Linked DNA regions of Chlorogloeopsis sp. ULAP01. The protein of the gene in region 3 interacts with the protein of the main gene of each other region in a pairwise test. Links are inferred from orthologs where the notes say so. Each region holds a gene or a part of one and is shown on either strand. Other genes may lie near its edges.

Region 1 (10,268 bases), on a different replicon or contig from region 3:
ATTAATAAGCTCATAGCAAGAATTGATTGGTAATGGGGTATTTTCAAAAGGCGAACCTCCTAATTTGGAGTTTCACTAAGACTATGAACGGAGCATGACAAAGCTGCTGAACAATCGCTATCAAGTTATCCAGGTACTAGGTGTTGGTGGGTTTAGTGAAACCTTTTTGGCAGAAGATACCCATCTGCCTTCTCGCCGTCGTTGCGTGATTAAACAGCTCAAACCAATCACAAACGATCCAAAAATTTACCCCAAGATTCAGCGGCGATTTGAACGGGAAGCAACCACTTTAGAGTATTTGGGTGAAGGTAGCGAGCAAATTCCCAAGCTCTATGCCTACTTTTCTGAAAATGGACAGTTTTATCTTGTTCAAGAATGGATTAAAGGCCAAACCTTGTCAAGTCTTATTAAAACTCAAAGTTCAGTGGGCGAAACAGCAGTTAGAGAAATTTTATTAAGTTTGCTGCCTGTTTTAGATTACATCCACAGTAAAGGCATCATCCATAGAGATATCAAGCCAGATAATATTATTCTTCGCAACCCTTACGCTTCCAGCATACCTCCTTATCAAAGGGGGGTTAGGGGGGGTGAGCCGGTGCTTATTGATTTTGGTGCAGTGAAGGAAACAATACGTTCAGTAGAGAATTCGCCAGGATACACCACTCAATCGCTGGTTATGGGTACACCAGGATATATGCCAAGCGAACAAGTTGTAGGACGTCCAGTTTACGCTACAGATATTTATAGCTTAGGTTTAACAGCGATTTACTTACTGACTGGCAAACATCCACGGGAACTAAAAACCAACCCGCAAACGGGTGAAATACTTTGGCAACATCATGCTCCTGGAGTATCGCCGCAGTTGGCAATGATACTTAACCGGGCAATTAAACCCCAAGCTAGCGATCGCTACACTACGGCAAGCAAAATGCTAGATGCTTTGCAGTCTTATTCCCCTCCTACACCAAAGACAACAATTGCAATTCAACCCATTGTCACCTCGCTCCCTACTTTTAGTGCCGCATCTCAGGAAACTCAGCTATTGCCTTCCAATCAAAACGCTCCTGTTACCCTCACCTATTCCATTCCTAGAAAGTGGCAAAAGCCGACTTGGATTGTTGGCAGTTTGGTTGTTGCTAGCTTGATTGGTACGCTTGCGATCGTTAATATCACCCGCAAGCCAGAGTCTGCCCACTCACCAATATTACCCACTCCCACACCGCTTTCAACAGATCTATCTCCTGCGCCAGAATCCCCGGCTCCTACTTCTGAGGAAGCCAATCCACCAGTAAATTCGCAATCACCACCAAAACAACAGCAATCTAATCCTGTACCTTCTGTACCTACTCCATCAGAGCCTGAAGATACTGCTGAGTTTCCAGTTGCATCAGCGCCACCAGCTACAGTTTCTCAACCACAAAACAACGTACCTCGCAATCAATCATCTCGCACTATCGGCACGCAAAAAGTTCCAGGATTTTCTGTGGGTACGCAAAGAAGTACTGTAGAAGCTGCCCTTGGTAAACCAAGCCAAGATTCAAGAGGTATTTGGCGCAATACTCGTGCTGTCAGTTATATATTAGTGCCAAATCGCATTCACCTTGGCTACTTATTTGACCGTAATTCTGGCAGGATTCGTCAAACAGAGGTAGCTTTTGCTCAATCTATAGACTTTCAAGTTATGCTAACAACTTTGGAGGGAATGTTAGGGCGTCAAGTCACAGAAGAAATTAGGCAAGGATTGCTACAAGTGCGACAACGGCGATTGGATAATTTTCGTTTTGCGATCGGCTCCCTAAAAGGCCAAATTGTACGTCAAGAGTGCGGCTTGATTTACATCAGCGTATGGGATTCAGACTTACATGATTTTGTCAACCCTGCCGATGCAAGAAAGTGTTGATTTAAAAAAGGAGCCTCAGTTAGGCTCCTGTCAAATCTTCCAAAACAGAGACAAATATTGACTATTTCACACTCACCTTAGCGCCAGCTTCTTCAATGCGCTTCTTAGCATCTTCGGCAGCTTCCTTAGCAATAGCTTCCTTAACAGGCTTAGGTGCCGATTCTACCAAATCTTTTGCTTCTTTGAGACCCAAACCGGTTATTTCCCGTACAACCTTGAGTACAGCAATCTTCTTATCGGCTGGAACAGATTCAAGAATTACATCAAACTCGGTTTTCTCTTCTACTGCTTCAGCAGGTGCAGCAGCAGCACCAGGAGCAGCCATCATCATCATGCCACCAGCAGGTGCAGCAGCACTAACACCAAAGGCTTCTTCAATTTGCTTTACTAACTCAGCTGCTTCTAGCAAACTTAGGGTTTTCAATTTTTCCAAAATTTCATCAGTTGCTGCGGACATTGATATAACTCCTGTAATGTGAATTTGTTGATTGTTTGTAGTTGTTAATTGCTAATTGTTAATTGTTGATTGCAATTAGCCCTTCGGGTTCAGCAGGTGCTACGACGCGCTTAACCCGACGCCAGGTACTACAACGCGCTTAACCCGCGCAACGCTGCTTCACCATTAGCTATTAGCTATTAACCACTAACTTCTTCGCCGCCTTTGTCTTTGTCGGCATATGCTTGTAAAGCACGAGCCAGCGAACTGGGAACCTCGTTGACTCCAACGGCAATCTTTGTTGCCAAAGCATTGATTGCTCCAGCAATTTGCGCCATAAGTTGCTCTTTGGAAGGTAAATCACCCAGCGCTTTGACATCTGGTTCTTTGAGCAGACGCCCTTCCATAACGCCGCCACGAAGTTCTGTCTTCTTGGTAGCTTTCTGGAAATCTTGGTAAGCCTTAATTGCAGCAGAGAAATCCTCTTTTACTAACAAAAAGGCGGAAGAACCCTTGAGCAATTCCGACATCGGTTGCCATTTTTCATCTTCTTCGATGGCAATACCCATCAGAGTATTCTTTGTTACCTTACAAACAGTGCCAGTTGGTCGCAAGCGCCTGCGCAAATCGGTAATTTCAGCAACCGTTAGCCCCTGGTAGTCGATTACCAGTGCTAATTGTGACTCACCCAAAGTTTCTTTGAGTTCACTCACGATCGCTTTTTTGTTTTCTATGGTTCTACCCATTCTTGTTTCACCTCCTTGGAAGGAATTTGTTAATTGCTAATTGTTCATTGCGATTTACTATTAGCCATTAACAATTAGCAATTAGCCAGTAGCGAAAACAATAAACCCCAGCTGCTAAAGCCGGGGTTTAACTTGAGGGGCGAATTTTATACGCCTGATTCCTAGTGCCAGAATGCCTACACCTTCAATAGGTAAAACCTCAAGCAATTGGAATACAAACCTCGGCAGGATATTAAGCCAATGGCACCTGCTGTCTCCGGCTTTGGTTATTTAGTTGTGTCCGTTGCCATTTGTCATTAGTCATTTGTTTTTTGCCAATGACTAATGACCATTGACTAATGACTAAATTTACGCTGCTTCAGTTAATTTCAAATCGCGCAGGGCGTTGATATCAACTTTGATTGATGGCCCCATTGTGGCAGACACATATACTGTGCGCCAATAACGGCCTTTGGCTCCTGAAGGACGGTTGCGGTCGATAGTTTCTTGCAACGCCTTTAAGTTTACCAGTAAATCTTCTGGCGAGAAGGATGCCTTACCAAACATAACATGCACAATACCTGTGCGATCGGCACGAAATTCTAGTTTACCAGCTTTGAACTCAGCGATCGCACTTGCGATGTCAAATGTTACTGTTCCACCCTTTGGCGATGGCATCAAGCCACGAGGGCCAAGTAATTTACCAAGCTTTGCTACTTGCGGCATCACATCCGGTGTGGCAATCAGCTTGTCAAAATCCATCCTGCCCTTTTGAATTTCGTCAATCAGTTCTTCTGAACCGACAACATCAGCACCTGCGTTAGTTGCTTCTGTTACCTTTTCCCCTCTTGCAATCACTGCCACCCGTACTTCTTGTCCTGTACCTTTGGGCAGTACTACTGTTGTTCGCAGTTGTTGGTCTGTATACTTTGGATCAATTCCTAGCCGAATGTGTGCTTCAGCTGCTTCGGGAAACTTTGCTGTTGCTGTCTCTTTTAAAAGATTTAAAGCATCGATAGGAGCATACTCCCTATCTTCAACTTTTTCTAATAGCGCCTGCAAACGACACGATACTTTCTTTGCCATTTCTCTCTCCTGGGGTATTTAACGAGGTAAATTCTCTCCCCCGAAAATTTTTGGATTTTGGATTTTAGATTTTGTCATTTGTCCTTTGCCATTGTCTTTCCTAATGACTAATGACCAATGACCATTAACTAATCTGTCACGGTTACGCCCATATTCTTGGCAGTGCCTGCAATAATTTTCATTGCCGCATCAATATCATTGGCATTGAGATCGGGCAATTTAGTTTGAGCAATTTGCCGTAGTTGTTCCTGTGTAATTGACCCAACTTTTCTTTTGTTAGGTTCACTAGAACCTTTGTCGATTTTTGCCGCTTTAGTAATCAACACCGATGCCGGAGGTGTTTTGAGTACAAATGTGAAACTCCGATCTTCATAAACCGAAATTTCTACAGGTATCACCGTCCCAGCTTGATCTGCTGTTTTGGCGTTGTACTCCTTACAAAACATCATGATGTTAACGCCGTGCTGACCCAAGGCAGGGCCGACTGGCGGTGCTGGGTTGGCTTTCCCAGCGTTAAGGGCCAGTTTAATGACCGCTACTACTTTTTTCGCCATTTCTAATTAACTCTGTTTCTGAACCTGATTAAATTCCAATTCTACAGGTGTATCTCGTCCAAAAATCGAAAGTAAAGCTTTGAGCTTGCTTCGTTCTGGACTAACTTCTATCACCTCGCCTTCAAAGTCCTTAAATGGGCCAGAAAGCACGACTATCTTATCACCAGTCGCCATGTCAATTTTGACAATTGGCTCTTGTTCGCTAGTCTGTTTGAAGATTCGTTCTACTTCTGCATGACCTAGCGGCACTGGTTTGACGTGACCGCGGCCTTTACCACCGCCACGCTTTTGCTCTGCTCCCACAAAATTAATTACATGGGAGGTATTCCGTACTACCTGCCAGGAGTCATCATCCATCACCATTCTGACTAGTACATAGCCAGGGAAGACTTTCTCTTCTGTATGTTGACGACTACCATCTTTACGGATTTTTACTGCTGGTGTGTGCGGAATTTCTACCTGAAGAATTTTATCAGCTACATCAAACGACTGGATGCGCTGTTCTAAGTTAGTCTTCACACGTTTTTCACAACCAGAGGCTACTTGTACGGCATACCAGCGAGCTTCATGCTCTGCTGCCATACGTTCTTGTGTTTCCTCTGACTGCACAAGAAAATTGTGTTCTTCGTCTGTTGCAGAAGTCATCCGAATACCTGTTGTGCTGCCCAAGTAAAAAATTTATCAACCAAAAAAAGCACAGATGCCGATAGGGATACCATCAGCAAGACAGCTGCTGATTCGCTCACTAACTGTCTGCGACTGGGCCAAACAACTTTTTCAAATTCTTCTTTCAGTCCTTGAAAGAAGTTGCCTAAGCTAAACCCATTGCTAGTAGTTTCTTGGATTTCTGCTTCGTTTTTCTTGGCCACGGTACTTTTACTCCCCCCCATAGCTGATACAGCCATTAAATGCTAATTTTCATTTAATTTCTATAGGCGATCGCAACTTTATTTCTGAACTTTAAATAATTGCTTGAAAAAAAGCTGCAAATAAAACAATTATACCCGAAATCAAAAGTGCTGGTTGCTTGTCTTTTCAACCACTATTGCACTCGATTCGGGTTTTTCGTTTACAGCGCGCCCTGGAGGACTTGAACCCCCGACATCAGGTTTTGGAGACCTGCGTTCTACCAACTGAACTAAGAGCGCACACGCTGTCTTTGATTCAGTTATTGCATCAGACTTTTTCTAGTTTAACCCAATTTGGCGTTTTTTGTTAACTTTATTTTTGACTTCGGGAGACAAATTAGCGGCTGATGCCGCTGTTTGTGTGAATCTTTGTCCCATACTCTACATTATCGATTACAAAGCACGGTCAAAGCGCTGCTTAATCCGAGTAGCCTTGCCAACACGATTGCGTAGATAGTAAAGTTTAGCACGCCGAACTTTACCACGACGTACTACTTTGATGCTGTCTATGCGAGGAGAATGAACCAAAAATACCCGCTCAACACCAATGCCTTGAAATACACGGCGAACTGTAATGGTTTCATTAATTCCGCCATTACGCATGGCAATTACAACTCCTTCGTAGGGCTGTACACGGTATTTGTCTCCTTCTTTAATTTTGACACCCACTTTAACTGTGTCGCCCACATATATATTGGGCAGATTTGATTTTAGCTGTTCCGCTTCAATAGAGCGGATTATTTCTTGAGCGTTCATAGTCTACAGAAAAACTCACAATCATCCATAATAAATCTTCAACCCTATATCAGTCTAGTGGATTAAACTGATGACGTTTTCACCTGTTGTGTCATCAAATTAAGAAAATGTGATGTCACAAAAGTGTGCCATAGGTAGAAAACGTATGAAATTTAGCATAGTGATTACAACTTACAACCGTTTGGATTTGCTGAAAAGAGCGATAGACTCTGCTTTGAGGCAAACTATTCCCTGTGAAGTGGTTGTGGCTGATGACTGTTCCTCAGATGGCACCCAAGAGTACTTAAGTTATTGTAGAGAAAAATTTTTAGAGAGTGGAAACTTTCGCTTTGTGTACCATCGTAATCAGGTTAACTCTGGGCATGCAGCAACTGTGAATGCGGGTGTTCTTAAGTCCAGTGGTGATTGGATTAAGTTTTTGGATGATGACGACTACTTAGCTCCCAATTGTCTGGAGGAAATGGCACGAGCGATCGCACTTCGTCCCCAAGCTGTGATCGCATCTTGTATGGCTGCTCAAATTAATGAACATGAAGTTGAACTTAGCCGTACACCACAATTAGGTGCCGGGTTAGCTTTTTACACTCCACAAGCAGATATTCATTACGGTATGCTGCTCGAACTTCTTCCATTTGGTACACCTGTACAGGTAGCTTGTCGTCGTGATGTCTTCTTAAAAACAGGCGGTTGGGATTCTCAACTTGATACCAATTGTGATGATATTGATTCTTGGATTAATATTGCTAAGTTTGGTGATGCAATTTTTATTAATCAATGCCTTACTTACCGAACTATATGGCAAGGTGCTTGCAATCATAAGTTCTCTTTGTCTCGGCGCCTAAAGACTAATTCTGTGATGAAGGAGAAGATTTACTCTTTGGTTAGCGAAAAGCACTATGCTCACATTCCTGCTCTTAAAGATATTCAAAATTATTTGAAATTGCATTGGTTGCTCGTAGCTTTAAAACAGAAAAATCTTCAGAGCTTTAACAGTATAATTTTTTCTGCTATTCCTGCAATCTTTTCTTGGCAAGCCTGGAGTCTTTTGTTTCATGCTCTATTGAACCGCCGAAATTTCAGCAGCACTCAAATTCAAAAATATGTATTAATTAAATGATTCAACGGGAAAATGCACAATTTAAAACACATTCATCAAAATTACCATGCAAAGCAATTTAGGGATTAAGTATAGAATTTTTTTGCTTTCATATTATAGCTCTCCGACTTCTTTAAGAAGTCAGAGAGCTAATTTTCTAGTTTTGTTTTCTATTTTTTCTGGGAATGCTACACTCTGATTTACATATTTTTATTTTTTATATTCTAAAAATAGCAGCTACATATTTACTTGATATTAGCTCTAGTTTGATTAAATTTATATAAAGCTAAACTCTTATCATCAATTAATATTAAGGTATTCATATATAAAGCTATAGCAGTCCTATCTAATTTATAAAAAGATGCTGGAACTAACTAACCACATAGACGCGAAGCGCCTTTCCGCATGGTAGTACACAAACTACACAAAGAAGGAAGAGTTTTATCAATGATTTAGGATTGCTATATATTAATTTCTTAGATTCATCTCAAATATTATGCGAATAATACATATATTGAATCACATTCAAGAAATTGGTAACGGCATTGTAAATGTAACTGTAGACCTTGCTTGTTTGCAGGCAAAAAGCGGTTTTGAGGTAGCAGTTATTTCAGGAGGGGGAGAATACGAAGCCTTACTAACAAGTTTTGGTGTTAAGCACTACCAACTCGATCAAAGTAGGAAGCCAATTAATATTATTAAAGCGGCTGTAGGATATCGGTCAATTATACAAGAGTTTCAACCGAATATAGTCCATGCCCACATGATGACAGGAGTTGTGCTAGCAGGTTTACTCAGAAATAAAGGTGGATACGGTTTAGTTGCCACGGTACATAACGAATTTCAACGAGCCAGCATACTAATGGGACTTGCCGATAGAGTAGTTGCTGTGAGTACAGCAGTTGCCGAGTCTATGGCACGGCGTGGTATTCATCAAGAAAAGTTGCGGGTGATATGCAACGGTACTCTCGGTAGTCCCCGCAGTCGTCCGTTACAAGAGTATCAACCTTTACCATTACAACGTCCCGCGATCGCCACTGTGGCAGGGATGTATCAGCGTAAGGGTATAACTGAGTTAATTGCAGCTTTTGGACAAATTGCCTCAGATTTTCCTGAAGCCCATTTGTATCTTATTGGAAATGGTCCTGATCGCCACTTATTTGAAACACAGGCAAGTCAAACTGCCTTCACCTCCCGCATTCATTTTGAAGGCTTTCAAGCTGAACCTCAACGCTATTTGCTAGCTTGTGACATATTCGTGTTAGCATCTCACCGTGAACCCTTCGGTCTTGTACTTTCAGAAGCACGTGAAGCTAGTTGTGCTATTATTGCCACTCAAGTCGATGGCATACCGGAAGCTTTAGACAATGGAAAAGCTGGCATTTTAATACCAGCAAAAGATAGTAAAGCTTTGGCTGCCGCCTTAGTAAATTTATTGAGTAATTCAGAAGCTCTAAATGAGTGGAAAATAAAGGCGCATCAAAACTTAGAGTGGTTAGATGTTACTCGCGTTCATCAGGAAAATCTAGCGGTGTATTTAGAGTTAGTGAAAAAATGACTGTTAATGGTTAATAGCTAATAATTAACAACTAACCACTACTTGTACAAACGCTTCGGTTCATCCCGTCTTTACTAACTACTTAAAGATTTAAAGGAGCCGAAGCATTAAGCTTGTAACTACCAATAACTTGGTTAATAGCTGGTAAAAGCTTTTCGTATTGCTCGCTAGGTACAACATAGGAGTCAATCGAAACTTTATTGCCTTGATGTTTAATAAAGCTATTAACTGTTAGCCTTCCTGAAAAACCTTGAGTTTGAGTTGTATACCTCCAAGTAATTCTGACACTATTGTCGGATTGGCGTACAGGTTGATTCATCGTCAAGTTTGTTTGGGAAGCAGCAAAATTGTTGATGAAATTTTTTAACATAGTAGTCAACTGCTCCTGATCTAGCTCGCGTTCTACAATGAAAACGTTAACCTGAACTAGAGCATTTTTAGTGTTGTCCAGCCAATATATAATTACTTCATTTGCATTACTATTATCTTTGAGAGTCCATCCTTGAGGAATATCAATTGAGAATAGACCTGTCTTGTAGGTGTACGTATCAAGGTTGCTAATTTCAACTTCCTCAAATATGCCTGTTTCAGTTGTTGAGTTTGAAGAACTAGGAGGATCTGATTGGCTAGGAGTAGGGTTAGGACTAGAGTTCGATTGGTTCAAGCTTGAGTTGTTAGTATTAGAAGAATTGTCTTCTTCTGGAAGATTGGCACCAATAAAAGCTAAAAGTATAAATAAAGCTGCAAAGCTTGAGTAAACAATAATTGCTGCTTTTGCCCAAGCTCTTTGATGGGCTTTAAAATCTTGTACGCTTCGCCACTGTCTACTTCTCCAAGCCCACACATTTCCTTTTGCACCTAGAATAAAAGGCATTGGTAAGCCGAGATAGGGTATCCAGGAAATTAAACCAATCCAGACTTGGTTAGTTAGACACCACAAAGGCGATATGAGAAATGCTCCCCAATTCCAACCTTGAATTTCGAGCGGTACAGAAACAGAGGTATTAAATGTACCGCCTCCACCTACCCACATCGAGTCAGAATTTATTGGTGTACCCGGCGAGACGTACTGAGGAGGATTACTGCTTGCTGACGAATTCGACCTAGAATTTGTAGGTGTACTAGGTGAAATATATTGAGGTGGGTTACCACCAGAATTTACAACTGTAGGCGGTGGAGAATAGTATTTACCAGAGTTGTATTGGAAAGAAGGTACTGTAGGAGCAACATAATCAGCAGCAGGAGACTG
Region 2 (10,117 bases), on a different replicon or contig from region 3:
CTGTGGACTTCTATTTGCAAAGATTCGCCAAAATTCTTGGTGAACCTGTTTCTGTTGGTACAGCACAAAAATAAGACACAGGAATGTGGTGATGGGAGTGAGGATTCATTAACTCTTGAGTGTTGACTGAATAAGTAACCAAAATCTCAAAAGGAATGAACTATGAGCTTAAACAACCAAGTTCTAGAAAAATCTATTTCCCAAGAACTGCCATATGTGGAGGCTAACCTCACTTACCTGATCCCAATGGCAGAAAAACCTGTTAACTACACCTACGAACCACCCGCAGGGATTCCTCGCAGCAATGGAACTTATCAGACGTACAAGTTGCCAATTTACAATGCTCGTTCTATCTCAGAGAACATCTTGTTAGATAGGGAAGGTTTTGCGTTTACTCGACATCGTACCAGTGTCCGCGACTTCTACGATGAAGAGGAATTACGCCGCGTCTACTACCCAGAAGCCGAGCAATTATTACAAGAGGTGACAGGTGCAACGAAGGTAGTGATATTCGATCACACTCTCCGTAATGCCAGTCAGTCAAAGCCAGGTGAGAATAGTATTAAAGAACCTGTCAGGCGCGTACACAATGACTTCACTGCCAAATCTGGCTATACTCGCGCCCGTTTGGAATTAGCAGCGCGAGGAATAGATGATGCTGAAATTGATACACTATTGCAACAGCGCTTTGCCATAGTTAATGTTTGGCGAGCGATCGCTAAACCAATCCAAGAGTCGCCATTAGCAGTGTGTGATGCACAAAGTATTGCGTCAAAGGATCTTGTGGCTGGCGATCTCGTGTACCGCGATCGCATCGGCGAGACATACGCAGTCACGTATAATTCAGAACATCAATGGTTTTACTTTCCGCAAATGCACAGAGAGGAGGCACTATTGATTAAGTGTTTCGATTCTGCAACAGGATACGCACGTTTTGCAGCCCATACTGCGTTTGACGATCCAACTAGTCCGCTAGATGCGCCTCCACGGGAGAGTATTGAGTTGCGGACGTTTGTTTTTTACGGTGAAAATCGAAATTTTTTAAACGCAAAGGCACGCTGAGTAAGCGCAAAGGTACGCTGAGTTTTTACAATATAGAGTGCAAAGCAATATTTTCAGGTCTCAAGAAACCTTTGTGGCGAGTTGGGTATTCTGACGGTTCTTCTGTCCTCCTTTGTCTTGGCATTTCATAACGTTACTGTGCGAGTTTTATTTTCAGAACATCTCGTACTGGGTTTATTTTTACTTGGTGGATACGTTAAACCAGATTTGCAGAATTCATTCTTGCTGATGTTTATGCGAATGCTGTTTGTGGTTCCACTGATGGCATCTCTAACATTCAAGCTATATCCATCTGCCCTAAAAGAATTTCGAGAGTTGTTCAGCCGCAAACGCACTGATGTTTTGATCCAAGCATTGGGTTGTGGAGTGCTGATGTTTGTATATATTGCCTCACTCTACATTGCGATTGGCTTAATTCCTACTGGAATTGCTATGACTCTATTCTTTACCTATCCCGTTTTTACGGCGCTACTTGCTTGGAGATTTTTTGGCGATCGCCCTACGCTTTTCCGTTGGCTGGTGATGGGGATTATTCTGGTGGGTGGTGTTTTAACTATTCCCCAATCTTCTGCTATCTTCGGCACTAATGAAATTATGATTGGCATTTTTGCTAGCGTTGGTGCTGGGATTGTTTATGCCTTCTATAACATCATTGCCCAAAAATGTTTGGAAAAATTTCATCCAGTTCCCTTCACCTGGATTAGTTTTGCCTCTACTCTATTGCTTTCCGGTGTGTGCTTATTGTTTTGGCCGTTTCCCAGTACTCAACTTGATTGGACACCTCTGTGGATTGGTAGTATTTTTTCGGGAGTAGTCAGTTTTATTGGACACACTTTGAATAATCTGGGAATTCGGATGATTGGTGCAACTACTGCGTCAATTATCGGTTCTAGCAGTCCAGCATTGACGGCGCTAGTTGCATGGGCAACAATTAGCGAAACTTTAAACGTGATTCAAAGCTTGGGAATTGGTATTGTCACATTAGGTATCGCGCTGCTGAGTGGAGAAGGCTTTATACGTAGGCGTAGTAATTTATAAAAGTCTTCTAAAGTATGAATTAAAAATTATGACATATGTCTGCTTCTGCTATCCTTTTTGATTTAGATGGAACTTTGACAGATCCCAAGCTTGGTATTACTCGCTGTATTCGGTTTGCTCTATCTGAACTTGGTCAAAAATCACCTGATGCTGATGAATTACATTGGTGTATTGGCCCTCCAATTAAAGATAGTTTTTCGCTGCTATTGAATACTTCAGATGACACAGTTTTGGCACAGGCAATTTCACTTTATCGCAGTCGCTTTGCCACGATAGGATTATTTGAAAACTCTCTTTATCCTCAGATTTTAGAAACTTTAGATGCTATTTGTTTTGCTGGTTATAGAATCTTTGTTGCGACTTCTAAACCACATATTTATGCCACTCGGATCGTTGAACATTTTGGCTTGTCGTCATTTTTCGATGGTGTTTACGGTAGTGAACTTGACGGAAGCCGGAGTGTAAAATCTGAGTTGATTCATCACATCTTAGTAACAGAACAGCTTTCTCCTGCAGCTGTGGTGATGGTAGGCGATCGCTCGCACGACATAATCGGAGCTAAACGCAATAGCATTACTGCAATGGGTGTCACCTACGGTTACGGAACTGAGGAAGAGTTAAAGAAAAACGGTGCTGATTTGATTGTCCATACTCCAGATGAAATTGCCAGATTACTTATTGATGGCTATGAACTGAGACTAGAGACTCATGTTAAATGCAAAAATTAGAAAAGCAAAACAATCAGATGGGTATTGGTAAAAGTCTTTTAGCAACTGTCATCTTAGAAGCAAAAATCCGAGAATGTTCAGTACTCATGTTGCTGAACCACAAAGAGCGAGAATCCTATCAACGGGAATTTTATCGTAAACAAGGCTGGATTGAACGTGAAACCGTTGCCAACTTTATTTATACATTCAATCCATAATCACACTCATCTTTCGTTATTTTTTCCTTAGCCTCACCCAAATATTTTTCATCTGGTGAACATGATTGATTCACACCCTGTAACAATTTTCCATAGTTTACTTTTATTCAGCACTGCTTTCTTAGCGGGTGGACTTAATGCTGTAGCAGGTGGTGGCAGTTTCCTCACTTTTCCTGCACTGATTTTTATAGGTGTTCCGCCTGTCATCGCGAATGCAACAAACAATACAGCTATTTGGGTAGCTGCTTTAGCTAGTGCAGGAGCCTACCGTAAAGATTTGGGTATTCAACGCCAAGTTTTCTTGCTATTGTGTGGTATTAGTCTCATGGGTGGTTTTATAGGCTCTGTAGCTTTGTTGTATACTTCGCCAGATATATTTAGAAGACTGATTCCATATTTATTATTATTGGCAACCCTTGTATTTACTTTTAGCAATTCTTTCAAAAGATGGTTACAAATTCAAAGTCAGAAAGCAACATCTGATTCGGTACCTTTATTGAATTTAGTTTTGGCACAACTAGCGATCGCAATTTATGGTGGTTTTTTTGGCGCAGGTTTAGGAATTTTAATGCTGGCAACTTTATCATTCTTAGGCATTAAAAGTATTCATACAATGAATGCCTTTAAAACCTTTTTAGGCAGTTGTATTAATGGCATTGCTATTATTCCGTTTATTTTTGCAGATGTAATTGCTTGGCAGCAGGCAATTTTGATGGCAGTAGGTGGCTCTTTGGGTGGTTATTTAACTGCCAACTATGCGCGTAAACTTGAACCTCATTTAATTCGCAGATTTGTCATAGTTGTTGCTTTTAGTATGACTATCTACTTTTTTGTACGTGGCTAAGGAATAGAGGCTGGAAACTCATTATTTACCAATTAACTATTCACAAAGGGGAAAAATATGACTTCAACAATTTCATTTGATCGTGTATCTAATATTTACGATGCTACACGGGGACTTCCACCTGGAATATCTGAACAAGTGACTGATTTTATCCTCAACCTGGTAAGTTTAAGATTATTGTGGTACGCAATTGGACTTGATTGATTCTCCCACCGCCAAAGGATACGAGGTTGCGATTTGTTTGGCTGGGCAATAGGAATTTTTTTGATACCAATTTCACCGAGTAGAGACGCGATTCATCGTGTCTCTACTGTTGTGTGTCCCACTCATCAGTTGTATTTGAGTAATTAAGCTACCTTAGCGTGTTTATTTATATAGTCTACAAACAATGTTTTTAGTTGCGGACTAATACCAGTATGTTCAAAAAAACTAAAGCCTAAATTCCGAGCTTTTGCTAGGGTTTGTTCTGGTGTCAATCCTTCTTTTGTGGCAATACTTAATAATGCAATTCCTGTGGAGCGCATAGCTGCTGCACAATGCACCACAGCTGGTTTAGGAAGTTCTTCTAATGTCTTGAGAATTTTAGTAATTAACTCTTCGCTCAAATCTTCAAGCTTTAGAGGTACATTGACGTAATTTAGTCCGAATGATTTAGCTACCTGTTGCTCATCTCGGAAGAATCCTAGTTCATCAGGCGATCGCAAATTCAAAACTGACTTAAAACCTTCTTGACTAGCTTGCTCAAGTTGTTGTGCTATGACTTGTCCTGTAGTCGTTAAATTTTCGTTAATCCGTATACTGTTGATCACATCGACTCCTTTTGTCTTTTTATCCAGATGGTAAATGCTTGCTTCGCAAGAATTGAGCAGCTATTTAGACTTGCATAGCAAAATCTGCCAAACATCAGAAAATATTGTTTGTTTGCTTCTGATTTTGCTAGTTTATGCAATTATTTTTTGCTTTTATTATAATATACGCTTTGTCTATAAACTTAGTGTATTTAATAAATAATTATACGTTTTACCAATGTAATTACTGATATTTATATTTTCCTTATATTGTTAATCAATACCAAATTGGTAGTGGTAAGCGCTGAGGCATGAGAGAGCGGACTCGATTTGGCGAATACCCAAACTAATCATGCTAATCATTTCTTCTAATTGTGGGAATTGAGTATACTACGGTAAGTCTATAAAAATGATGTATTTGAACGATTTCCACGTAACAATACACGGAGAAGGCAGATGAGAGAGATTCAGCGCCAAAAAATATCAGCGAAGGCAAAGCAGTTCAAAGAATCTGTGATTCGAGAAATGACACGGGTGGCAGCGCAATATGGTGCAGTGAATTTAGCTCAAGGCTTTCCCGATTTTCCCTGTCCGCAGGAGTTGAAACAAGCAGCCTATGAGGCAATTGAGGCGGATGTTAATCAATATGCAATTACTTGGGGCGATCGCCCATTTCGAGAAGCGATCGCTAACAAAGTTCGTTGGTATTTAGGTTTAAACATTAACCCAGAAACACAAATCACTGTTACCTGTGGCTCTACAGAAGCAATGGCTGCTGTCATGCTAGCAACCATCGATCCAGGTGATGAAGTGATTGTATTTGAACCATATTATGAAAATTATGGCCCCGATGCAATTCTAGCTGGTGCTACACCCCGCTATGTCACACTGCATCCTCCTGACTGGACATTTGATCAAGCCCAGTTGCGTCAAGCTTTCAATGCCAATACCAAAGCTATCATTATCAATACCCCACACAATCCCACAGGCAAAGTCTTTACCCGTGAAGAACTTACCCTTGTTGCCGAACTTTGTCAGAAGTGGGATGTTTTAGCATTTACAGATGAAATTTACGAACACATTCTTTATGATGGTACTCAACATATTGCCCTAGCCACCCTTCCTGGGATGGAAGAACGTACCATTACCATCAATGGTCTTTCCAAAACATATAGTGTTACTGGATGGCGAGTTGGCTACATTTTGGCAAAACCCGAATTGACAGGAGCTATTAGAAAAGTCCACGACTTCCTAACCGTTGGTGCGCCCGCACCCTTACAAAGAGCCGGAGTCGCTGCCATGCAACTACCACCATCCTATTATGAAGAACTAGCTAGACTTTATCATCTCAAAAGAGACAGCATTTTACAAATTTTGGATCGGGTTGGTATTCCCTATTTTGTTCCCAAAGGGGCTTACTACGTCTTTGCCGATATTTCTAAATTTGGCTACAAAACTGATATTGAATTCACTAACTATTTAATTAAGGAAATTGGTGTTGCTGTAGTTCCCGGTTCCAGCTTTTTCAGCCAATCAGAGAAAGGGCATTCATTCATCCGCTTTTGCTTTAGCAAACAACCTGAAACACTACAAGCAGCAGGTGAGAGGTTGCTCAAACTACAGCCAAACCTAAAACCCACATCATAAGCCAATTTCTATATCTTTTCTGTGTCTGCTGTGGTTAATGTCAACATCTCTGAATACATCATCATGAAACACCAATAACACCACATTTCTCATCACTGACGAGGAGTAAATATGGCTACTCACGAAAATATCTTGCAAGCAATTGGTAAAACTCCATTAGTCAGACTCAATAGAGTAACCGAAAATATTCAATCTACTATTTATGCCAAAGTAGAATATCTGAATCCTGGTGGAAGTACCAAAGATAGAATTGCCCTGGCAATGATAGAAGAAGCAGAAAAAACAGGTCAATTACAGCCGGGAGGAACTATTATTGAAGCTACCGCAGGTAATACTGGTGTAGGACTGGCACTAATTGCCGCAGTCAAAAAATATCGGTGTATTTTTGTCATGCCCGATAAGATGAGCCAGGATAAAATTAACCTGCTCAAAGCTTATGGCGCAGAAGTAGTAGTTACTCCCACATCTGTAGCACCTGACTCACCAGAAAGTTATAACGGTGTAGCAGAAAGACTTGCTAAAGAAATCCCAGGAGCCTACAGACCAAATCAATTTGAAAACCCGAATAATCCTTTAGCTCATTACTTAACTACTGGCCCAGAAATCTGGTCAGATAGTCAAGGTAAAGTTGAAGTTTTTGTTGCAGGTATGGGGACAGGTGGCACAATTTCAGGAGTTGCCAAATATCTCAAAGAACAAAACCCAAATATTGTAATTATTGGTGCAGATCCAGAAGGTTCTATTCTGTCAGGAGATAGCCCTAAATCTTATAAGGTTGAAGGCATAGGAGAAGACTTTATTCCTAAGACTTTTAATCGTCAATTAGTCGATGAAATGATTCGAGTCAGCGATAAAGAGTCTTTTAATATGGCACGTCGTCTCGCCAGGGAGGAAGGCTTATTGGTAGGAGGTTCTTGTGGTACAGTGGTAGCCGCCGCAATCAAGTATGCAGTTAGGTTATCACAGCCAAAGTATATCGTGGTGCTATTACCAGATACAGGCAGAAACTACATTAATAAAATCTACTCTGATGCCTGGATGCAGGAAAATGGTTTTTGGGAAGGCAAAACAGTAAAAACTATAAAAATTGGTGAAATTCTGCTGCAAAAAACTGATTTTCCCTCTTTGGTTGCTGTTAGTTCTAGCGATACTCTGAGCCAAGCTACAAGTCTGTTACAAAAGCTGAATATATCCCAGTTACCTGTAATTGATAATAATCATGTAGTTGGTAGCCTCAATGAAGCATCTTTGATGAAATTTCTCCATGATGGTATTAATTTTTCTAACCAGCAAGTTTTAGCAGTTATGGGTAAACCGCTACCAATTCTCGATGAAGAAGTAGACATTGCAGAAGCTTATCGAGTGCTATTATCGGGGACTACAGGAATTATTATTACGCGGCATAGTGTCCCCATTGGATTAATTACCAGAGCCGATTTAATTAGATATTGGATTAGTCAAAACCAAGACGAATTAAGGGAAAACAATGGAATTTGAAACGAAAGCAATTCATGAAGGTCAACAATCAGAGCCACAAACTGGTGCTGTGATTGTTCCTATTTATTTGACTTCTACATATCAGCAAGAAGCAATAGGTCAGCACAAAGGATATGAATATTCTCGCACCGGAAATCCTACCCGTAATGCCTTAGAAGAAGCTTTAGCTGCTATTGAAAGTGCAAAATTCGGTTTAGCATTTGCCTCTGGATTAGCTGCCACTACTACCGTGTTAAGTCTGCTTAAAAGCGGCGACCATATTGTTGCTGGTGATGATTTATATGGTGGTACTTATCGTTTATTAGAACGGGTGGTAAAAAATTGGAGCGTGACAACCACCTATGTAGATATTGATGATATTAATAACTTTGAAAATGCTATTCAAGCCAATACCAAACTAATTTGGATCGAAACTCCCACCAATCCATTATTAAAAATTATTGATATTGCTGCACTAGCAAGTATTGCTCGTCAACACAATATCATTCTAGTAGTTGATAACACCTTTGCCAGTCCTTATTTTCAAAGACCACTGGAATTAGGTGCTGATATTGTAGTTCACAGTACTACTAAATATCTAGGAGGACACAGCGATGTTATTGGCGGTGCAGTTGTGACATCCAACGAGCAACTATACACCGAACTGAAATTTTATCAAAATGCGATCGGGGCAGTTCCCAGCCCCTTTGATAGTTGGCTAGTACTGCGAGGAATTAAAACTCTGGCCGTAAGAATGCGAGAACATGAAAAAAATGCTTTGTTTTTAGCTAAATTCTTAGAAGAGCATCCTCAAGTCGAGCGAATTTATTATCCAGGTTTACCTAATCACCCCCAACATAAATTGGCAAAAGCACAAATGTCTGGCTTTGGAGGAATGATTAGTTTGGAATTAAAAGGTGGTTTTACAGAGGTTGAAAAATTTGCTTCGCGGCTCAAGCTGTTTTTACTAGCAGAAAGTTTAGGAGGTGTAGAGTCGTTACTTTGTTATCCTGCCAAAATGACTCATGGTTCTTTACCAGACGCAGAACGATATAAGCGGGGAATTAATGATAATCTAATCCGTCTTTCTGTAGGAATTGAGAATGTATTAGACTTGCAAGCTGATTTGGAAAAAGCCTTGTCTGGAAAGTAGGAAGGTAGATGCGACTGGGAGTTGATTAACTCTCTTCTTTTATGCAGAATAGGAACAAATATCTATTAATTGGGGGATAAATTTCCTATTCTTGTTTCATTACTTTAATAGATATTGATTAAGAAAATTACTAACCTCATCAGTACATAATCCAAGATGAACTACCTTCTCTGCTTTTCTAAGAATGTCCAATCCTCTCCCCAGATTGCGAGGATCTGGATCTACTAAAGATACATAAATCTCATCTATACGAGGGTCTTCGGCAATAGCTAAAGCACATGAGGGTGTCCGTCCATAAAAAGAACAAGGTTCCAAAGTTACGTACATTTTCAAGCAGTCGAACGCTTTGCCTTGAATCTGGTTCAGTGCATCAGCCTCAGCATGATATTTCCCTGGCGATCGCGTGTATCCTTTTGCCACTATCTCTTCAGTAGCTACAATGACACAACCTACTGGTGGGTTGGGCAAACATTCTGGCAAAGCTTTTCTGCTTATGGCTAAAGCAGCTAACATAAATGTTTCATTCATTTTTCGTATATTTTATCTAGTTGAACATGGACAGAAATAAAAAAATCTGGTGTTGCTGAACAATGGGATGATCGAGGCTGACGCGGAGACACGCTGATTATTGAGTCATACAAATCCTAAATTCATCCCGCAATTATGCAACGCCAAAAATCTTAATCCCGATAGGTGCAAGATATAGCGATTCCCAGTTAAGTGAGGTACAGAACCAATATTTTTAAACGCAGAGGAGAGCGCAGAGTTACGCAGAAGTTTGCCCAATTTTATTAGCAATGACTCAGTACCTCAGTAGATTAGGAAACGCTATATAATTTAAGTTCAATTAACCAATTTCAATAAAGAACGGAACCGAATACCAACTCCAGTTCCTAATAAAGCACAGATGATCCAAATCCAGCCGTGTAAACTGGTGGAAGCAATACCACTAAAAAAGGCACTGACGTTACAACCAAAGGCAATAAAAGCTCCATAACCCATCATCAATCCACCGATAATGGTTGCAATTACTACTGCAAGAGAAATTTGAGTTTTAGCAACTAGCTTTCCTGCTGAGGCTGCTGCTAAGGCTGCTCCCAAGATAATACCAACATTCATTACAGAGGAAACATCAGTAACCACAATATCTGAGAATGACATTCCCTCCCAAAAGGGGCTACTAT
Region 3 (10,483 bases):
CCCAGGAGAAAATAGATTTGCAAGTTTTCCCACAGCAGTTGCAGATAACAGCTGTACAATTCTCACCGATGCTCTAGCATATCTTGAATGTTCGGTCAACAAACGTATGGAATGTGGTGACCATTGGGTTGTATATGCGATTGTTGACAATGGAAAATTACTCAAACCAGAAGGCATTACTGCTGTCCATCATCGCAAAGCGGGTAATCACTATTAATTATTACCTTAAGTCATGTCGCCTTGCTGGTATGATGTAGAGACTGAGAAAAATTTTACTTAATCGAAAAAGTTAAATATTCCCTCAAGCCCACAAAAGTGGGTTTTTTTATCATGAATTACGTAGTAACAAGTGTTGATTTTACTGATTTGGTAACTAAGCTTGCGAACTTTGTTTGATAGTAATTTTACTGGCTCTTAAAATCGCGATCGCTCTACAAAGTATAAGCACTTTTTCGTATAATTTGGAGATTGATCCTATTTAACTATTTGAAATTCCGGATTAAATTTCCTAAACAAGAATAATCAGTCAGTTCATTTAATTTTTCTATTCTTTGGTATGTTATATTCTATGCTTTTTTCGAGTTTTATACATTTAAATAGTTACTTAAAATACCGATAAAAAGATAATATAAAATATTGAGCAAGAGAGTTGCTCAATTTTCCGCAATTGCCCTAAGGACAATTGAATATATATTGTGTACGGTTTAACTAGGGAATCAGTAACAGGCACCTTGAATATCAGATGCCGTCTACTGCTACGACAGTTTTATAGTTTTTCATGCTCTTATGACTCCAAAACACACCAAAATCAGATTTCCTCTCTGGCAGTATCTGAACCAGCCCCTTTTTAGTAGTGATACTAAATTAGTATTAGATCCTCGTCGCTTCGCATATCTTTACAGGATTGAACTTCTTAAAAGGTGCTGGACTAAGGAATGTGACGCAAAAGGGCCTTTTTAAAACTAAATAGTCGCAATTTAAAATTGACGATTTCAGTTGCACAACATTAATGCCCCTAGTACAAACTGTGGGGCGTTAATCAAAAATTTTAAATTTTATAAACCTGTAGCGTTGGCAAAGGCATCAATATATTTAACCTCGTCCAGAGAACGAGGTTTTTTGCTGTAGAGCACAGCACTCACAGTTATATCTCCCATCAGATTAACTGCTGAGTGAGATTGAGATGCAATCCCAGTTTTGAGCCACAAATAATGCAGACATGGCTTCATACAGAGTACGCAATAAACTGTGTATAAAATTTTGCAGATTTAAACTAATTTTTAAATTTTTTCTTTAATCGTCTTAACATATTTATTATAAATATTACGCAATAATACGTGTAGTTTATAAAGTTTTTATACAAAAAATTTACATTTAACCTTTATATCATTTTTATTTACTTTTTAATAACCTTCTGTTAACCTAATTTTTATGTATTTTAACAAAATGGTTAGCAATCGGCTTAAATACAACATTTAAGAATAATATATCAATCATGACTAAGATAGAGAGTAGACAAGACAAGCAAAAATTTCTAGGAAAGTGTTTAGTTAAGGCAGGATTGTTAACACCAGACCAATTAAAAACGGCACTTAGTGAACAAGTTTCATCTGGCAGAAAGTTACAAGAAATTCTCACAATGCGTGGCTGGGTTGAGCAGCAAACTATAGATTTTTTTATGGAAAATTTGGTATTTACCAACCTATTAATACCCAAGGAAAAACAGTTGTCTCAAAATCGAGATAATAGGCAAGATAACAATTTTTTAGAACAAACTAAAAGTAGATATGTTGATTCAGTAAATAGTGGTTTAACATTGCAGAAAGTTTTATTGTGTCTCTCTCCTAAAAACACCTTGCGATTGCTGCTTTTGTTGATAATATTTCTTTGCACAATTAGTTTTGCTGGACAGTTTTCTTTATACTTCCTACCTGACTATCCTTTGAGGGATTTATTAATATATTTATTTAATGTCGATCAAGAGAGAAATTTTCCTAGCCTGTATTCAGCGATTGCTTTGTTATTTTGTTCTATTCTTCTGTTTTTAATCACCTCTGCCAAAAAAATAGCTGGTGAAGCCCATATCTCTCACTGGAGAGCATTAACAATTATTTTTGTATGTTTGTCTATAGATGAACTTATGAGCTTTCATGAACTTCTGATTGCGCCAACGCAAAAGTTATTCAATACTAGTGGCTTTCTTTACTTTGCTTGGGTGATACCTGGTGCTATATTCGTACTCATGTTCCTATTAGCGTTTTTAAAATTTATCACTGCTCTTCCCAAAAAAATAAAACGCTTATTTTTAATAGCTGGGACAATCTACATAAGTGGTACTATTGGGATAGAAATGTTGGGTGGCTACCAGGCAAATTTGTATGGTCAGGACAATATAATTTATGCTGTCATCACAACTATTGAAGAGTTTTTAGAGATGCTGGGTATAGTTATTTTTATTTATGCCTTAATGTCGTATATTAGTACACACATTAAAGGTATATCTCTAAATATTATTATTAATCACAATCAGAAAATAGTTAATAATTAAACTACTAATTTGAAACCTATAATGGGTGAAGCAGATGTTAAAGTTATACATCTAAACAGCAATTTATCGCTTGTTCTTTGTTGACTCTATCATCAATACTTTATGAGCAACCACCTCAATCTGCTGTCTGGCAGTCATAGCGAGGTGGTTTGAACTTTGAGATAAAAGTGCGATCGCTTACCTACTATTAGCAAAATTTGCTTGCTAGCATACATAGAGGCTGCACAGCTGTAGTTTAATGGAAAACACTTGTGTTGTTCGCTCATGTAGGGAAAACGTATGTCCTTTGTTCCTTTGCACATTCACAGTGATTACAGCCTGCTGGATGGTGCGAGTCAATTACCAAATTTAGTGGATCGCGCGATCGAGTTGGGCATGAAAGCGATCGCCCTAACGGATCATGGGGTGATGTACGGGGCGATCGAACTAATTAAAATCTGCCGCAGCAAGAATATTAAGCCAATTATCGGCAATGAAATGTATGTGATTAACGGCGATATCACAAAACAAGAGCGCCGTCCGCGTTATCATCAAGTTGTTTTGGCAAAAAATACAAAAGGTTATAAAAATTTAGTAAAATTAACGTCGCTTTCTCACCTCCAAGGTGTGCAAGGCAAAGGTATTTTTTCCCGTCCTTGTATTAATAAAGAATTACTCAAAGAATATCGTGAAGGATTAATAGTTACTAGTGCTTGTTTAGGTGGTGAAGTCCCTCAAGCAATTCTTGCTGGCAAACCAGATATTGCAAGAAGAGTAGCACAGTGGTACAAAGATGTATTTGGTGAAGATTATTATTTAGAAATTCAAGATCACGGCTCTCCAGAAGACCGGATTGTAAATGTAGAAATTATTAAAATTGCACGTGAGTTAGGGATTAAATTTGTCGCTACAAATGATTCTCATTACATTTCTTGTTATGACGTAGAAGCACACGATGCTTTGTTATGTATTCAGACTGGTAAATTAATTATTGAAGATAACCGAATGCGTTATAGCGGCACAGAATATCTGAAATCTGCTGAAGAAATGAAGCAGTTATTTCGCGATCACCTACCAGATGAAGTCATTGAAGAAGCAGTAAGTACAACTTTAGAAGTAGCAGATAAAGTCGAACCTTACAATATTCTGGGTGAACCTCGCATTCCTAATTATCCGATTCCATCAGGACATACAGCAGATACTTACGTCGAAGAAATTGCTTGGCAAGGACTTTTAGAAAGACTGAATCGTAAATCTCGTAACGAAATCGATTCAGTTTACAAAGAAAGACTGGAATACGAATTAAAAATGATTCAGCAAATGGGTTTTTCCACATACTTTTTAGTGGTGTGGGATTATATCAAATTTGCTAGAGATAATGATATACCAGTGGGGCCTGGTCGTGGTTCGGCTGCTGGCTCTTTGGTAGCCTATACGATGGGAATCACCAATATTGATCCGGTACATCATGGCTTACTTTTTGAAAGATTTCTCAATCCAGAACGTAAATCTATGCCTGATATTGATACAGATTTCTGTATTGAAAAACGGGATCAAGTCATTGATTATGTGAATGAAAAATACGGCACAGAAAGAGTAGCCCAAATCATTACTTTTAACCGCATGACTTCCAAGGCGGTATTAAAAGATGTCGCTAGAGTATTAAATATTCCTTACGGGGAAGCAGACAAGATGGCGAAGATGATTCCCGTGTCACGGGGGAAACCAGCGCCGCTCAAAAAGATGATTTCTGATGAAACGCCAGAACCAGAATTTAAAGCAAAATACGATAACGATCCAAAAGTTCGCCATTGGCTAGATATGGCAATTCGCATTGAAGGAACTAACAAAACCTTTGGTGTTCATGCCGCAGGTGTGGTAATTTCTGCTGAACCTTTGGATCAAATTGTACCGCTACAAAGAAATAATGATGGTTCTGTAATTACCCAGTATTTTATGGAAGACTTAGAATTGCTGGGTTTGTTAAAGATGGATTTTCTGGGTTTAAAGAACTTGACAATGATCCAGAAGACTATTGAATTAATTGAAGAAAATCATGGATTTAAAATTGACCCCTATGTAATTACCGCTCAAGAAAGAAAAGCTCAAAAAATATTAGCTAAAGGTGGGGAAAGTGCCAAACTTCCTCATGATGTGAGAAAGACTTATGAACTGTTAGAAGCAGGTGAATTAGAAGGTGTATTTCAGTTAGAATCTTCTGGAATGCGCCAGATAGTGCGTGATTTAAAACCTTCTAATATAGAAGATATTTCTTCAATTTTAGCTCTTTATCGACCTGGGCCTTTAGATGCTGGATTAATTCCAAAATTCATTAACCGCAAGCACGGGCGGGAAAATATTGATTACGAACACACTGTTTTAGAACCAATACTAGATGAGACTTATGGAATTATGGTCTATCAAGAGCAAATTATGAAAATTGCTCAAGATATGGCTGGATATTCTTTAGGGCAAGCTGATTTGCTACGCCGAGCAATGGGTAAAAAGAAAGTTTCGGAGATGCAAAAACAGCGAGAAAAGTTTATCGATGGTGCAGCTAAAAACGGTGTTAAACAACAAATTGCTGAGGATTTATTCGAGCAGATGTTGAAATTTGCTGAATATTGCTTGAGTTACGATACAGCAATTTTGACGGTAGAATATGGTTTTTTAACTATTGGAGAGATTGTAGAAAAAAGTATTGAGTGTACGATTTATACGGTTGATAGTAACGGTTATGTGTACACGCAACCTATAGCTCAGTGGCATAATCGCGGTGAACAAGAGGTGTTTGAATATTCTTTAGAAGATGGTTCGATGATTCGAGCTACTAAAGACCACAAATTTATGACAACTGACGGGCAAATGTTGCCGATTGATGAAATATTTGCACGGGAGTTGGATTTAATGCAAGTCAAGGGATTGCCGGAATAACTTAACTTTGCCGGAGAGTATCTCTATAGGCTTTTACTGCCTGGGTTTGACTAGGTAATTTAACATACTGAGCCAAAATAGATAAATCTAATTCTGGTAAAAATTCACTGCGAGGAATGAGTTCATATCCTTCCTGACGCAACCTATAAACAGAAAACTGATTGTTCTGCCAAAACCAAACTTCAGGTACTCCTAAACCCTGGTAGACAGATAATTTATGAATACCACCACTGGAGAGAACAACTTCGATCGCAATATCAGGAACTTCTTTGAGTTCGCCAAAACAATAACATTCATCCGGTTCTAGCCCCCTGGCTTTGGCTTGTTTGCGAAAGGTAGTGGAACCGTAACCAGTTAAGTCAATGTCTTTTTCTAATGCGTAGATTTCGATTAAACGCGCGATCGCTTTTTTGTTTACCTCATGTTCCGGCGATGGACTCATAATTTCCAGGGTTCCCTCAAGATAAGTCATCCGCAACCCTGGGATATCATCTAAGGTTGCTCGCAAGGTTTCGTATTGTTCCCAACTCACATTATTAAGTATGAGGCGTTGTTCTCCAGTACTTAGACTGCCTAGTTGCTGTACAAGATTGCTCGTCATGGCTGTAATTGATTTGCCGTAGAGATGTTTGTAGGGGATGATTCTATTTTCACGTTTATAAGCTATGAGTGGTAAAATTCACCTCCTCATCTGAAATATCTTGCACGCCTATGCAACAGCCTGAAGGCGGCAGCCCACCACCCTCGTTACCAGGTTCAACCTGGTAACGAGAATTAGAACCTCTGGCTCTTGTTTATCAGCAATAAGGCACAGTTCCTTTTATTGCCGATTAATCCGAATCAATTCCGTCAAAATGCTATCCAAGCTCCCATTCACTTGAATTTTTTCAATCTTCTCTGCAATTCGCTCTAGTACTTCCAATTCTTTCAAACGCAAGGCAACGGGGTTATCCTCCATTACCTTAGCTGTATTCAACATACTGCGAGTAGCAGCAGTTTCTTCACGGCGACGGACTACATTTGCTTGGGCTGCTTTTTCGGCTTCTACTACCTTGCTCAAAATTGTCCTAATCTCACCAGGGAGAATAATATCTTTAACCCCAACCGAATCTACTTCAATTCCATAGTCTGTTGTTTTCTGGTGAATATAATCAAAAATACTCCTATCAATCGCGCCTTTATCCTCCAACAACGCATCTAAAGTTCTTTCACCAACAGCACCACGCAAAGCAAACTGTAGTTCTTTGTATAAGTAGCTAGTAATATCCGATAAACTGTTTTTGGCTGTGAGTGGATCGAGGATGCGGAAGCCAGCAGTTAAGTTTAAGCGCAAAGGCACTTTATCTTTGGAAAGAATATCTTGACCAGATACTTCCATAGTTTGCTGGCGAAGGTCAAATACTTCGGTTTGTAAAGAACGCCTAAACACCCACCAGGCGTGCTTTCCTGGCTGGAGTTGAGTTTGAAACTCTTGATTAACGTACAGCAATCCAATATGCTGCGCGGGTACTTCGCAAATATGCAAACAATAGCGGCTCAAAGCAAGAGCCTCTGGCAAACCCGTAACTAACTCAGCAATCAAGCGAGAGGGCAACTTAGCATCAGTGCTAATGTCAATCACCTCTACTTCCACACCTTGCCAAAATAGCTTGCGACTGCATGGCGGTAGAATGGCGATCGCTTTACCTTGATAGCGGGCGATCGCTACTTGCTGATTCTGTAATTGAACTATCTCGCAGTAAGCCACGACAAACTCAGGGTGCCGCTCAATTAACACATCCTCCAAGGGAAAGTCTGGATTGGGTACAATACGACTGAGAGTTCGGACGGAAACATCTCTATTAACCACCCAGAAAGCATACTCACCTGATTCTAGCGGTCGTACAAAGTCATTCTGCACGTACAGCAAACCAATCTCATACTCCGAGATTTGAAACTTTTTGATTCCACTCAAGGCAATTCCACGTAGTTGCTGTACAAACTCCGTAGGTAATTCCAAGCTTTCATTCAAATTGAAAAGATGAGATTCTACCTCAATAAAACCACGCCAAAAAGCTCGCAGTTGATTTGGTGCAATACTGATCCAATTTTGTCCGAGGCGCAATAAAGCGGCTTGATTGAATGCAGTCCTTACTACCAAGAGATATTGCTGTAACTCCAAACTGTGATTTCGCAGCAACAGTTCCAAGTTCTCTATTTTCGCTTCTGGTTGGTTGAGATCGTAGGTTTTGACTTGCCAATAGCAACCAAAATAAGTGTAAGTCCCAGGTTGCAAAATTTTTTTAAAATCACTACGGTGATATAGAATACCAATTTCGTTAGGTTTGATATAGAAAGTTTTCCACATAGAAATTTGCATAGATAACTTAGGCAGTTGTAGGCGACGCAGAAGGTTTGATAAAGACATTTATATATTTGGCGTGAAGAATTTGTCCCTGTGTTTTTGGAAAGGGCTGGGCATCGTGTATAAGAGACTCCGGCGTTGCCTTTCCTGCCAAAGTCAGAGAAGTAGAACTTACGCACCAGTCACGGAAGAATAAAACCACTCCAGGCACGGAGGAATAAGAGTTAGAGAGGTATTTTGCGTAAGTCCTGAGAAGGAATTAATTTATGTAATACATATACTACATTATATTTTTAAACTCTGCAAATGCAGGTGTTTGCAGCTCAGTTGCGGGCAATTGCATCTCCAAAACTGGATTAGGATTGCTGCTACTTTCCCTCAATTAACCCAAGGGCAATCTAGAAAAAGAAAACAGCGCTCAAATACGCCGTTCAGTTTGCCAGATCCTGAAAATTGGATTTAGAAAACGAAGGGACATACTCAAGTTATGGAGAAAACAATTGCACTAGCTCCTTTACTGTTACTACCGACATCACGGATGATGTGCAGTAGTAAGCACCTACATCGCAGAGTTTTAATTAAATTTGAATTCGGCTACCCTTGACAGGATAGTGTCTTTTGACGGGGTTTTTGGTCGCAGAAAATGGATTTGAACCACTGACCTTTGGGTATACACCCAACGAGCTACCCAACTGCTCTATTCCGCAAATTTGTCTTTTAACCCGGATAGGGTTGGAGAAAGTATAGGAATCGAACCTACAACCAATCGATTAACAGTCGATCGCTCTACCAGTGAGCTAACTTTCGGGGAGTTTGATGTAGGAATTGAACCTACGTCCAGCCGATGACTTCGGATGCTCTGCCACTGAGCTAATCAAACAATGGAGTAGTGACGCATTGCTGTGCGATATACGCTCAATCCAGAGGTTGGCGCACCAGTCGGGCATAAGGAACCCAAACTATAGCTTGGCAAATGTATTACTACTTCTTACTATATGTAGCACAAGTAAGTATGAGATGGTAGTGAATAATTACTTACTCAGCTAGACAAAGGATTGAATACTAGCTAAGAGGTCATTTGTAAAGTAAATATTAAGTAGGGAATCCCTGACTTGCGCATAATTGTCTAAGTTTTTTCAATAATAGGACAAATGGTTTGCTCAGGATTTTCAGGAATGCTTTCCCAACCTGAAAGCAGTCCTTCCAACTCTTGTTTTAGGATGAGTAACTGCTGAATTTGTCTATCAATATCTACTAGCTTTTCTTGCAGCTTAATTTTTATATGGTCACACGGTAATTCACCTTCATCGTGAACATTCAAAAATTCCTTAATTTCTGATAAACTTAATCCCAAACTTTGGGCGCGTTTGATAAAGTTCAAGCGAGCTAAAACATCAGAGCGAAATAATCTAAATCCACCCTCAGTTCTCCCTGATGTTTTGAGTAAACCTAGCTCTTCATAGTAGCGAATAGTTTTAATTGGCACGCCACTTTCTTTAGCAACTAAACCAATAAGTTTTTGTTCTTCTTGAACTAACATATTTAGCTCCTACAATCCGATTTGATGTTGAAAAACAATAAGTCTTTTGAAGGTGCGTTACGCTTTACTAACATACCCTACTAAAATGTTTCCTATCTACACCACAAAACAATTTATTGCATCATTTTAGTCATGTCAGTTCACTACGCATCTTTAACAAATAAAAGATGAGTCCTACATCCCATACAGCGAAAAAACATAATCAAGTTAGTTAATCTTGGTTGCAATACCTTTATACAAATATCCCGAAATTTTTGGAGTTTTTTCAGCGTAAAACTCTTCTAGGCTAACAATATCAAATTCACTCTCTATAAGTTGTCGAATATTGCGATTAAAGTGACAACCACCCGCAATTCTTTTTTGCAATGGGGTTAATCGGTTTTGCCAAACTTGAACCTCAGGCTCATGACTTAGCCCATGTTCCACAAAGAAGAATCTTCCTGCTGGTTTCAAAACGCGGTAAATTTCTCTGAGAGCTTGTTCAACATTCTCAATACTACATAGCGTCCAAGTACTCACCACGCTATCAAATGTATTATCTGCCATTGGTAGGTTTTCACCATTTAACACTCTATGGTCTACAGTAATTGAGGATGCTTGAATCCGCTTTTGAGCTAGCCCATGAATTCCAGGGTTTGCATCGACTGTGATAATTTTATGAATGTGTTTAGGATAATAAGAAAGATTCAATCCTGTTCCAAAACCAATTTCCAGAATTTCTCCTTTAACTTCCGCTAAAACCTCTTGGCGATATTTAGCGAGGCTAGAATCAGATAATGACCAATCAAGCAGATAGGGAAGGATTCTTTGCGAGTAAAATCCCATTTGTCCTCCTATCAAAGTGCAAATTACAAACTTGCCTACTTGATTCAATCTTAAACTCTCCAGCTAACTGGAGAGTCAAGAATAATCAGCATATATTTTTAACTACGGAACTTACGTAAAATCTCTCTAACTCCTATTTCTCCGTATTCTCCGTACTGAGAGCAGTTTTTTCTTCTAGAATGTGCCTGTAGAATGTGCCTGCCGCCTTTAATAAACTGAAATCTTTCATCTTTTTAATAACCTAGAGTAGGCATTTTCTAGAACGTAAAAATAAAGGTTTAAGAAAAGTTAAGCAATACTCACTCTACAAGAA

What was found.
Region 1: the proteins of QUB80_RS27500 (region 3) and rplL interact in binary tests that used the Escherichia coli proteins (3 or more experiments, as listed by UniProt). The link is inferred for Chlorogloeopsis sp. ULAP01 from one-to-one orthologs.
Region 2: the proteins of QUB80_RS27500 (region 3) and QUB80_RS25185 interact in binary tests that used the Escherichia coli proteins (3 or more experiments, as listed by UniProt). The link is inferred for Chlorogloeopsis sp. ULAP01 from one-to-one orthologs.

What each region holds. Positions count from the first base shown.
Region 1 is NZ_JAUDRH010000006.1:295,655-305,922, reverse strand. Bases 660-3,602 are described here. They hold rplL (50S ribosomal protein L7/L12), read right to left. Parts: upstream 2,358-3,602; coding sequence 1,962-2,357; downstream 660-1,961. Other genes in these bases: rplA (50S ribosomal protein L1), read right to left, coding at 3,431-3,602; rplJ (50S ribosomal protein L10), read right to left, coding at 2,537-3,082; QUB80_RS14135 (serine/threonine protein kinase), read left to right, coding at 660-1,900. Outside these bases: more of QUB80_RS14135, read left to right, coding at 95-659; more of rplA, read right to left, coding at 3,603-4,147; rplK (50S ribosomal protein L11), read right to left, coding at 4,276-4,701; transcription termination/antitermination protein NusG, read right to left, coding at 4,708-5,346; preprotein translocase subunit SecE, read right to left, coding at 5,343-5,570; rplS (50S ribosomal protein L19), read right to left, coding at 6,003-6,365; QUB80_RS14090 (glycosyltransferase family 2 protein), read left to right, coding at 6,511-7,482; QUB80_RS14085 (glycosyltransferase), read left to right, coding at 7,958-9,019; QUB80_RS14080 (serine/threonine-protein kinase), read right to left, coding at 9,102-10,268. UniProt on the Escherichia coli protein: The binding site for several of the GTPase factors involved in protein synthesis (IF-2, EF-Tu, EF-G and RF3). Is thus essential for accurate translation.
Region 2 is NZ_JAUDRH010000014.1:103,871-113,987, reverse strand. The notes cover bases 4,417-7,208. They hold QUB80_RS25185 (pyridoxal phosphate-dependent aminotransferase), read left to right. Parts: upstream 4,417-5,113; coding sequence 5,114-6,304; downstream 6,305-7,208. Other genes in these bases: QUB80_RS25180 (cystathionine beta-synthase), read left to right, coding at 6,416-7,208; QUB80_RS25190 (protein tyrosine phosphatase family protein), read right to left, coding at 4,417-4,678. Also shown: QUB80_RS25225 (glutathione S-transferase family protein), read left to right, coding at 1-74; QUB80_RS25220 (CmcJ/NvfI family oxidoreductase), read left to right, coding at 163-1,062; QUB80_RS25215 (DMT family transporter), read left to right, coding at 1,144-2,100; QUB80_RS25210 (HAD family hydrolase), read left to right, coding at 2,136-2,828; QUB80_RS25205 (N-acetyltransferase), read left to right, coding at 2,816-3,025; QUB80_RS25200 (sulfite exporter TauE/SafE family protein), read left to right, coding at 3,087-3,869; QUB80_RS25195 (hypothetical protein), read left to right, coding at 3,927-4,073; more of QUB80_RS25190, read right to left, coding at 4,217-4,416; more of QUB80_RS25180, read left to right, coding at 7,209-7,801; QUB80_RS25175 (cystathionine gamma-synthase), read left to right, coding at 7,791-8,933; QUB80_RS25170 (bifunctional diaminohydroxyphosphoribosylaminopyrimidine deaminase/5-amino-6-(5-phosphoribosylamino)uracil reductase RibD), read right to left, coding at 9,033-9,461; QUB80_RS25165 (YeeE/YedE family protein), read right to left, coding at 9,777-10,117. UniProt on the Escherichia coli protein: Shows aminotransferase activity with methionine and histidine as substrates, and to a lesser extent also with phenylalanine.
Region 3 is NZ_JAUDRH010000016.1:94,637-105,119, forward strand. The notes cover bases 2,504-5,661. They hold QUB80_RS27500 (DNA polymerase III subunit alpha), read left to right. Parts: upstream 2,504-2,827; coding sequence 2,828-5,461; downstream 5,462-5,661. Other genes in these bases: QUB80_RS27495 (DUF8692 domain-containing protein), read left to right, coding at 2,504-2,548; QUB80_RS27505 (Uma2 family endonuclease), read right to left, coding at 5,463-5,661. In the rest of the region: QUB80_RS27485 (diflavin flavoprotein), read left to right, coding at 1-217; QUB80_RS27490 (hypothetical protein), read right to left, coding at 1,056-1,229; more of QUB80_RS27495, read left to right, coding at 1,496-2,503; more of QUB80_RS27505, read right to left, coding at 5,662-6,062; QUB80_RS27510 (slipin family protein), read right to left, coding at 6,282-7,808; QUB80_RS27530 (heavy metal-responsive transcriptional regulator), read right to left, coding at 8,932-9,345; QUB80_RS27535 (class I SAM-dependent methyltransferase), read right to left, coding at 9,553-10,170. UniProt on the Escherichia coli protein: DNA polymerase III is a complex, multichain enzyme responsible for most of the replicative synthesis in bacteria. This DNA polymerase also exhibits 3' to 5' exonuclease activity. The alpha chain is the DNA polymerase catalytic subunit.